Regions from separate parts of the Streptomyces sp. NPDC052052 genome, predicted to be linked through region 3. Evidence: riboswitches for the same ligand, from Rfam matches in the RefSeq annotation. Region 3 holds a riboswitch; each other region holds the start of a gene.

Region 1 (3,265 bases), on a different contig from region 3:
AGGCGCGACGACCGATTCGCGCACCGCCCCGCGCAGGGAGACCGCCATCCCGTCCTCCTCGTCGATGCCGAGGCCGTGGACGAAGGGCAGCACTCCGTACGTCCGGCGCCCGGTGATCCCGTGCAGCATCTCCAGGCCGGGTTCCAGCAGCGAGACGTCACCGCGGAACTTGTTGACGAGGTAGCCGGCGATCAGCGACTGGTCCTCGGCACCGAGCAGCGCGGTCGTACCGAAGAACGAGGCGAAGACGCCCCCGCGGTCGATGTCGCCGACCACCACCACCGGGAAGCGTGCCGCCCGGGCGATGCCCATGTTCACGATGTCGGTGCGCCGCAGATTGATCTCGGCGGGGCTGCCCGCCCCCTCGCAGATCACCACGTCATACGTGTCCCGGAGCTGTTCGAGGCAGTCCACGACCGTGCCGAGGAGGGCCTCCTGCCTGCCGCCGTGGTAGCCGCGTGCGCTCATCTCACCCACCGGTCGGCCCATCAGGACGACCTGGCTGGAACGGTCTCCACCGGGCTTGAGCAGGACCGGGTTCATCAGCGCGGTCGGCTCCACCCGGGCGGCCATGGCCTGCATCGCCTGGGCGCGCCCGATCTCGGCGCCCTCGCGGGTGACGAACGAGTTCAGCGACATGTTCTGGGCCTTGAAGGGCGCCACCTTCACGCCCCGGCGCACGAGCCAGCGGCAGATCCCTGCCGTGACGACGCTCTTGCCCGCGTCCGAGGTGGTTCCGGCAACCAGCAGGCCGCCGCTCATGACCGCCCCCGACCCGCGGCCCGGCCGGCGGCGATCCGTCGTGCGACGAGGCCCGCGCCCAGCCGTCCGGCCACACACACCCCGAGGGCGAGCCCGGTCACCCGGCGCGACAGCCGTACCGCGCGATCGATGTCCGCGGTCTCCACCGCCCGGCCCGTCTCCCCGTTGAGGACGGGGCGGTGCTCGACCCGGCCCCCGTAGGCGAGGGTCCCGCCGAGCCGTACGCCCAGCGCACCCGCGAACGAGGCCTCCACCGGGCCCGCGTTGGGGCTCGGGTGCTTGGCCGCGTCGGCCCGCCAGGCCCGTACCGCTCCGCGTGGCCGTCCCCCGGCGGCGACGGCGAGCAGGGCGGTGAGCCGGGCACCCGGGTGGCCCGCGAGGTCGTCGAGGCGGGCCGAGGCCCAGCCGTAGCGCCGGTACCGGGGCGACTTGTGGCCGACCATGGCGTCGAGGGTGTTGGTGGCCCGGAAGCCGACGAGCCCGGGAACGCCGGCCAGCGCCCCCCACACCAGCGCGCCGACCACGGCGTCCGAGGTGTTCTCGGCCACGGACTCCACCACGGCGCGGGCGATCTGCGGTCCGTCGAGGGACTGCGGGTCGCGTCCGCACAGATGCGGCAGCCGCGTGCGGGCCGCCTCGATGTCCCCGGCGGCCAGGGCGTCGCCGATCGACCGGGCCTCACGCCCCAGCGACGTACCCCCGACGACGGACCAGGTGGCGGCCGCGGTCAGGGCGACCGAGGCGGCGGGATGACGGCGTACGGCACGGCTGATCAGCGCGGCACCACCCGCAGCGCCACCGGCGCAGACGAGTGTGTGCAGAGCGCCCCACCCGCGGTGGTCACGCCAGAGACGGCGCTCGACGGCCGCTGCGGCCCGCCCGAAGGCGGCGACCGGATGTCCCTTGCGGGGGTCACCGAGCAGCAGGTCGCCGATCAGACCGGCCGTGGCGCCGTACGCGAAAATGCGGTCGGCACGCATGGCTCAACCGGCCGTCACGCCTCGGAGGATCCTCGTACAGGCGGCTCTCGTCGGGAGAGCCGAAGCAACAGACGTACGGCAGCCAGGCATGGCGATATGTCCTCACTCAGGGTCCGCGCCCTGGTTCGACGTGACGGGCGACGAGAGTCTCCTGGCTCCCCGGATCCACAGTTCCCCGGCCTTCCAACCCGCTCGCGCGCGCCGTGACTTCCGATGTGGGGGACTGCTCCCCGGTGACAGTGGCGGGACCGCGCCGGATTCGCACCGGCTTCCTCTGCTGTCGCCGTAATTGGCTCCGGCAGTTCACCACGCTCCGCGAACGCCCGTCAACCTGCCGTTGACCTGCGGCGGCGCAGTGTGCTGAGCCCCACATCGCCCACGACGCCCCGCAGCGCTTCGCCCCGTCGCACGACGACGGGGCGAAGCGACCACGGCCGGCCCGGCGACCGTTCCACGAGGTGGACGGGCCGGCCGGGCAGCGGGGGAGAGGGGGAGAGGGGGAGAGGGGGGAGAGAGGGGAGAAGCGGCTCAGGCGACGATCAGATAGATCCCGTACGCGACCGCCGCCGCGCACAGCGCGAAGCAGGCGTACGCCCCGGCGCGGGCCAGCAGCAGCGAGCCGCCGGAGCCGCGCTGTGCGGCCGGTTCGGCCTGCTTGGCGAGGCCGACGATGCCCAGGGTGAAGAGACCCACCAGCGCGACGGTGACGACGAGGGAGACGCCGAAGACGGAGCCGAGAGCTGCCCAGTCGATTTTCATGCGGAATCCTTTGGGGGACCGGCACGGTGCCGTGACCGGCACCGGGCGGCACTAGACGGTGGCGGGGTGCGCCGGGTCCTGGGTGGATGCGGGCGGAGCCGCGATGGTGGCCTTGAGGTCCTGGGCCGTGGCGAGCGGCGGGAGGACGGCGGCGACGGCCGGGGTGCCGGTGTCCGCGGCCTCGGCCGCGCCGCTCGGAGCGACGTCGCCGTGGCCGACCGGCTTGCGGCGCGACGCCCACCAGATCGCCCCGGAACCGAGGACCAGCAGCGCCGCGACGACGACGACACCCCAGGTGCCCTGCTTCGTGAGGAACTCCGCGCCGGCACCGACCAGGCCTGCGGCCGGCAGGGTCAGGCCCCAGGCGACGAACATCCGGGTGGCGGTGGACCAGCGGACCACGCCGCCCTGGCGGCCGAGGCCGGCACCCATCACGGCACCCGAGCAGGACTGGGTGGTGGAGAGGGAGAAGCCGAGGTGCGAGGAGGCCAGGATGACCGTGGCCGCGCTGGTCTGGGCGGCGAAGCCCTGCGGCGGCTTGAGGTCGGTCAGGCCGCTGCCCATGGTGCGGATGATGCGCCAGCCGCCCAGGTAGGTGCCGAGCGCGATGGCCGTACCGGCGGAGACGATGACCCAGAGCGGAGGGTTGGCGCCCGGGTGCAGGACCCCCCCGGTGACCAGGGCCAGGGTGATGATCCCCATGGTCTTCTGTGCGTCGTTGGTGCCGTGGGCGAGGGAGACCAGTCCCGCCGAGGCGATCTGCC
Region 2 (3,265 bases), on a different contig from region 3:
TTGGGCTCGGCCCTGGCGCTGTTCATGTATCCGCACTCGATCACGGCGACGCTCTCCAGCCGCAGTCGCGACGTGATCCGGCGCAACACCACGATCCTGCCTCTGTATTCGCTGATGCTGGGACTGCTGGCTCTGCTCGGCTTCATGGCGATCGCCGCCGGAATCAAGGTGGACAACGGGCAGCTGGCGATCCCTCAGCTGTTCGAGAACATGTTCCCTGACTGGTTCGCGGGCGTCGCGTTCGCCGCGATCGGCATCGGGGCGCTGGTGCCCGCCGCGATCATGTCGATCGCCGCGGCGAACCTCTTCACCCGCAACATCTACAAGGACTTCCTGAAGCCGGACGCGACGCCGGAGCAGGAGACCAAGGTCTCCAAGCTGGTGTCGCTGCTGGTGAAGGTCGGCGCGCTCGCCTTCGTCCTCACCATGGACAAGACGGTCGCGATCAACTTCCAGCTGCTCGGCGGGATCTGGATCCTCCAGACGATGCCGGCCCTGGTCGGCGGCCTGTTCACCCGCTGGTTCCACCGCTGGGCGCTGCTCGCCGGCTGGGCGGTCGGCATGGTGTACGGGACGGTGGCCGCGTACGGGGTCGCCAGCCCGACCCAGGCGCACTTCGGCGGGTCGTCCAAGGAGATCCCGGGCATCGGTGAGATCGGTTACATCGGCCTGACGGCGTTCGTGCTGAACGTGCTGGTGACGGTGGTGCTCACCTTCGTCCTGAACGCCGTGAAGGCCCCCGCCGGGACCGACGAGACCTCCCCGTCCGACTACACGGCCGACGCGGGCGACCCGGGCGTCCAGGTGGAGCTCCCGCCGGCCACGGCAGGGGCGCCGGGCGGCGGCCACTGACCGACGTTCGGACGGCCCGCCGCACCCGCCCCACCGGGGGCGCGGCGGGCCGTCCATCGTGCCGGGAGGAGCCGCACGGCCCGCTCGGCCGTCACTCTTACGACACACGCGACACAACATCTGGGGGTTACTCCATCCAGCGGACCCCACATGTATGCTCGTGCTCGCTGTCGCCGCAGGGAAATCCGGTGTGAATCCGGAACTGTCCCGCAACGGTATACCTGGTGCGCTTCTGCGTACCCTCAGGGAGTCCGAGGACCTGCCGACGGCGCATCCGGCTCGACCGAACCGGATGCCAGACGTCCGGGCCTCGCGGATGGGCCGGTGGACGCCGTGACGGAGTGCTGCCCCGACCCGGGCCGCCGCCCGCGCGGCCCTCCGTTCCCCGCCGGTCCCGAGCCGAGCGAGGGAGAGCACCACGTGACCATCGCGCCAGCCGACCCGGCTTCAGCCGCCGTGTCCGCAGTGCACGGGTCGGAAGCGGCCGAGTCCGAGGGGACCGCACACGACGGACCGGGGGCCGCGCTGCTCCGGGCCCTTTCGGACCTCACCGCCGATCTGCCCGACACCGACCCCGGTCGGGTCGCCGCCGCCGCGCTGCGCGGCCGCAACGCCCGGTCGGACGAGGCCGAGCTGCGCTCGCTGGCCACGGAGGCCGCCGCGGGGCTGATCTCCGAGGACCCCGCCTACTCCCGGCTCGCCGCCCGGCTGCTGACCCTCACCATCGCGGACGAGGCGGCCGGCCAGGGCGCGGTCTCCTTCTCCGCCTCCGTGGCCGTCGGGCACCGTGAGGGCCTGATCGCGGACCGTACCGCCGAGTTCGTCGCCCGGCACGCCGCCGCGCTGGACGCGCTGGTGGAGGGTGCGCTCGCCGACGGTGCCGACGACCGGTTCGGCTACTTCGGGCTGCGGACCCTGCACAGCCGCTATCTGCTGCGTCACCCGCACACCCGCCAGGTCATCGAGACGCCGCAGCACTTCATGCTGCGGGTCGCCTCCGGGCTCGCCGAGGACGACTCGGAGCGCGCCCTGGACGAGGTCGCGGCGCTGTACGGGCTGATGAGCCGGCTCGACTACCTGCCGTCCTCGCCGACCCTGTTCAACTCCGGTACCCGGCACCCGCAGATGTCCTCCTGCTATCTGCTGGACTCCCCGCTCGACGAGCTCGACTCGATCTACGACCGATACCACCAGGTGGCGCGGCTCTCCAAGCACGCGGGCGGCATCGGCCTCTCGTACTCCCGCATCCGGGCCCGTGGTTCGCTGATCCGCGGTACCAACGGTCATTCCAACGGCATCGTGCCGTTCCTGAAGACGCTCGACGCCTCCGTCGCCGCCGTCAACCAGGGCGGCCGCCGCAAGGGAGCCGCGGCCGTCTACCTGGAGACCTGGCACGCCGACATCGAGGAGTTCCTCGAACTGCGCGACAACACCGGTGAGGACCAGCGGCGTACGCACAACCTCAACCTGGCGCACTGGATCCCGGACGAGTTCATGCGCCGGGTCGCCGCGGACGGCGACTGGTCGCTGTTCTCCCCCGTCGACGTACCCGAGCTGACCGACCTGTGGGGCGAGGAGTTCGACGCCGCGTACCGGGCCGCCGAGGCCAAGGGGCTGGCCCGCAAGTCGCTGCCGGCCCGGGAGTTGTACGGCCGGATGATGCGTACCCTCGCGCAGACCGGTCAGGGCTGGATGACGTTCAAGGACGCCTCCAACCGGACCGCGAACCAGACGGCCGAGCCGGGCCGGGTCGTCCACTCGTCGAACCTGTGCACCGAGATCCTCGAAGTCACCGACGACGGTGAGACGGCCGTCTGCAACCTGGGTTCGGTCAACCTCGGCGCGTTCGTCGCCGACGGCGGCATCGACTGGGAACGGCTGGACGCCACCGTCCACACCGCCGTGACCTTCCTCGACCGGGTGGTCGACATCAACTTCTACCCGACCGAGCAGGCCGGCCGCTCCAACGCCACCTGGCGCCCCGTCGGCCTGGGCCTGATGGGCCTGCAGGACGTCTTCTTCCGGCTGCGGCTGCCGTTCGACTCCCCCGAGGCCCGCGCCCTCTCCACCAGGATCTCCGAGCGCATCATGCTCGCCGCCTACGAGGCGTCCTGTGAACTCGCCGAGCGGTCCGGTCCGTTGCCCGCCTGGTCGCGCACGCGTGCCGCCCGCGGTGTGCTGCACCCCGACCACTACGACACCGAGCTGAACTGGCCGGAGCGCTGGGACGCGCTGCGCGCCCGGATCGCGAAGTCCGGGATGCGCAACTCGCTGCTGCTCGCCATCGCGCCGACGGCGACGATCGCCTCGATCGCGGGTGTGTACGAGTGCATCGAGCCGCAGGTCTCCAACCTCTTCAAGCGCGAGACGCTCAGCGGTGAGTTCCTCCAGGTCAACGCATATCTGGTGGAGG
Region 3 (3,265 bases):
GCGGGCGAACTGGTCGCCCGGGCGCTCACGGAAGCGGGCGTCGACATCCGTACCGGCACCTCGGCGACCTCCGTACACCGCGCGCTCCCGGACGGCCCGGTCACCGTGGAGCTGGACAACGGCGAGCAGGTCGAGGCCGACGAGATCCTCTTCGCCACCGGCCGCGCCCCCCGGACGGACGACCTCGGCCTGGAGACCGTGGGCCTGAAACCCGGTTCCTGGCTGACCGTCGACGACAGCTGCCGCGTCGACGACACCACCTGGCTCTACGCGGTGGGTGATGTCAACCACCGGGCCCTCCTCACCCATCAGGGCAAGTACCAGGCCCGTATCGCCGGTGCGGCGATCGCCGCCCGCGCCGCGGGCACGCCGCTGGAGACCGACCGCTGGAGCGCCCACACGGCCACCGCCGACCATGCGGCGGTACCCCAGGTCGTCTTCACCGACCCCGAGGCCGCATCGGTCGGCCTCACCCTCGCCGAGGCCGAGCAGGCCGGGCACCGGGTACGTGCCGTGGACCTGGACCTCGCCGCGGTGGCGGGGGCCGGCCTGTACGCGGACGGTTACCGCGGCCGTGCCCGCATGGTCGTGGACCTCGACCGGGAGATCGTGCTCGGCGTCACCTTCGTCGGACCCGGCATCGGCGAACTGCTGCACTCGGCGACGGTCGCGGTCGTGGGCGAGGTCCCCCTCGACCGGCTGTGGCACGCCGTTCCGTCGTATCCGACGATCAGTGAGGGCTGGCTGCGCCTGCTGGAGGCGTACCGGGACGCGTAGCGCTCCGACGGCGTCGGGGAGGCGTGCGCGGCGGAACCGGCCGGGACGATGACGGTCGGTCGGCCCGGTCGTGGACCGCGGAGCCCGTCAGTTCTCCGCAGCGGGGGACAGCGGCTGCCCACAGCGCAGATTCCACCGCCCGGACCGGCCGCTGAGCCCGGTCGACGTCAGCGGGGCGACGTCGAGCCGCCAGAACGCCTGCACCGGCAGGGCGAGCGCCCGTACGATCACCGCCCGCACCACCGCCGGTTCGACCACCGCCAGGACCCGGCCGCCGTCCTCGCCGTACGTGGACTCCACGGAGTCCAGCCAACGGGCGGCCCGGGCGCAGAACGCCACCAACGACTCGCCGCCGTGGCCGGCGGCCGAAGGATCGGTCATCCAGGCCGAGACCTCCTCCGGCTCACGCGCGCTCACCTCCGCCAGCCGCTGCCCGCTCCACCGGCCCAAGTCCCAGCCACGGAGCCCGAGATCGGGCTCGGCCCGCAACCCCAGGGCATCGGCGGTTTGGACGCACCGCAGGGACGGCCCGCACCCATGGCGGTCGGCCACGGGCACCGCCGCGGCGGCCGCACGGGCCTGGCGGACTCCGGCGGCGTCGAGCGGAGCGTCGCCGTCGAAGCGGGCTTCGCGCAACGCGGCGTTGACCGCCGGTGAGATCAACATCACCTGCATCGTCATGACCGGATGAACTCCCTTGACCGTGTGGCTCTCCTGAAGACCTCACCATGGCATCCGGTCCGTGTTCCTCCCGGAGGGGGCATGGCCGTGGTCGCTGCCAGGCGGTATGGTCACGACAAGTACGACGAAGGTGTGATGGAAGTCCGGTGGAAATCCGGCACGGTCGCGCCACTGTGTACCCGTACTCCGTACGGGAAGTCAGACCCGGCACCTTCGTCTCAGGCACCACGATCGGGACGCGTGTTCCCTCAGGAGGTTCTGCCATGGCACAGAGTGCTGCCCCCGCCACCGCCGTACCGGCGATCACCCCCATCTCCCTGAAGGCCATCGCTCCCTGGGCGGTCTTTTTCGGGGTCCTCATGCTTGTCCTGCTCTACTTCGTCGGCGCCGAGCAGGGCGCCACCGCGGTCATCTCCGGTGAAGGTGTCCACGAGTGGGTCCACGACGGCCGCCACCTCCTCGGTTTCCCCTGCCACTGACGTACCGTCCGATCCAGGGAAAGCCCTCATGAACTCCATATCCGTCAGAGCCGTACTCGTCCGCGGCATGCTGTCCGGCCTCGCCGCGGGCGCGCTCGCTCTCGTCGTCGCCTACTTCCTCGGTGAGTCCCGGGTGGACGCGGCCATCGCTCTCGAAGAGGCACACGCCCACACCCATGACCACGGCGGCGGCGAGGAACTCGTCAGCCGCACCCTGCAGTCCACCGCCGGACTGGGCACCGGTGTCCTCGTCTTCGGCGTGGCGATGGGCGGCATCGCCGCCCTCGTCCTCTGTTACGCACTCGGCCGGATCGGCAGGTTCGGCCCCCGGGCCGCGGCCGCCCTGATCGCGGGTGCGGCGCTGCTGACCGTGTACGTCGTTCCGTTCCTGAAGTATCCGGCCAATCCGCCGGCGGTCGGCAACCCCGACACCATTGGCCGACGCACCACCCTGTTCTTCCTGATGATCGCCCTCAGCGTGCTGTTGGCCGTCGCCGCGGTCATCCTCGGCAGGCGGCTGGCTCCTCGCCTGGGCAACTGGAACGCGAGCATCACCGCATCCGCCGGCTACGTACTCGTGATCGGACTCGCGTACGCGTTCCTGCCCTCGTTCAACGAGGTCGGGAAGGACTTCCCGGCAAGCCTGCTGTGGGAGTTCCGCCTGGCCACCCTCGCTGTGCAGGCCACGTTCTGGATCACCTTCGGCCTCATCCTCGGATGGCTGGCGGAACGGCTCCTCGTCCCGAGCGCCAAGGCCCTCCGGACCGGCAACGCTGCGACGAACGGGGCTGCCGCGGCGGCCCGTTGACCGGAACGCCGCAGATCGCCGGCTCATCGTGGAACCCGCCGCGCACTGCGCGGCGGGTTTCCGCTGTCCTGCCCCCGCACGGCCCCACCGGGGTTCGCGGTCCCGCACGGCCCGGCCGAGGGCCGGCTGTTCGTCGACTACGGCCCGGACGGCTGATCCCAGTCGATCCGGTAGTGCTTCAGCCGCGCGTCCTCCTCCACCAGGCGCATGCCGACAGCCGTCATGACGCGCTGCGAGGCCAGGTTGTCCAGATCGGTGTCGCCGTGCACACAGCTCACGCCCTGAGCGCGGGCGAAGAGGAGCAGCGCGCGCAGCGCCTCGGAGGCGTAGCCCAGGCCCTGGGCCGAGGGGACGAGGCCGTATCCGATCGTGACCTGCCCATGGTTGTCCGGTGCGCCGTGGAACCCGAGCCCGCCGATCACGAATCCGTCCTCACGGCGTCGTATCTCGTACGAACCGAAGGGGCTGGGATCACCCGTGGTCGCGCAGGTGTCGAGGAAGCGCTCGGCCGCCGCCATCT

Evidence for each region. A riboswitch is a leader RNA that binds a small molecule or an ion and turns the genes downstream of it on or off. The one in region 3 is predicted to bind cobalamin.
Region 1: it holds a riboswitch for cobalamin, as region 3 does, so the genes downstream of both, AB0L71_RS01865 (cobalamin biosynthesis protein) here and AB0L71_RS23475 (CbtB-domain containing protein) in region 3, are expected to answer to the same signal.
Region 2: it holds a riboswitch for cobalamin, as region 3 does, so the genes downstream of both, AB0L71_RS05885 (ribonucleoside-diphosphate reductase subunit alpha) here and AB0L71_RS23475 (CbtB-domain containing protein) in region 3, are expected to answer to the same signal.

Annotation. Positions count from the first base shown of each region.
Region 1 is NZ_JBFAWU010000001.1:427,737-431,001, forward strand. It holds gene AB0L71_RS01860 (cobyric acid synthase) at 1-762, opposite strand, end outside; gene AB0L71_RS01865 (cobalamin biosynthesis protein) at 759-1,742, opposite strand; cobalamin riboswitch at 1,887-2,018, opposite strand; gene AB0L71_RS01870 (hypothetical protein) at 2,271-2,501, opposite strand; gene AB0L71_RS01875 (inorganic phosphate transporter) at 2,553-3,265, opposite strand, start outside.
Region 2 is NZ_JBFAWU010000004.1:1,585-4,849, reverse strand. It holds gene mctP (monocarboxylate uptake permease MctP) at 1-852, shown strand, start outside; cobalamin riboswitch at 994-1,134, shown strand; gene AB0L71_RS05885 (ribonucleoside-diphosphate reductase subunit alpha) at 1,273-3,265, shown strand, end outside.
Region 3 is NZ_JBFAWU010000020.1:74,984-78,248, forward strand. It holds gene AB0L71_RS23465 (NAD(P)/FAD-dependent oxidoreductase) at 1-777, shown strand, start outside; gene AB0L71_RS23470 (histidine phosphatase family protein) at 865-1,458, opposite strand; adenosylcobalamin (AdoCbl) riboswitch at 1,569-1,718, shown strand; gene AB0L71_RS23475 (CbtB-domain containing protein) at 1,722-1,937, shown strand; gene AB0L71_RS23480 (CbtA family protein) at 1,966-2,745, shown strand; gene AB0L71_RS23485 (GNAT family N-acetyltransferase) at 2,883-3,265, opposite strand, start outside.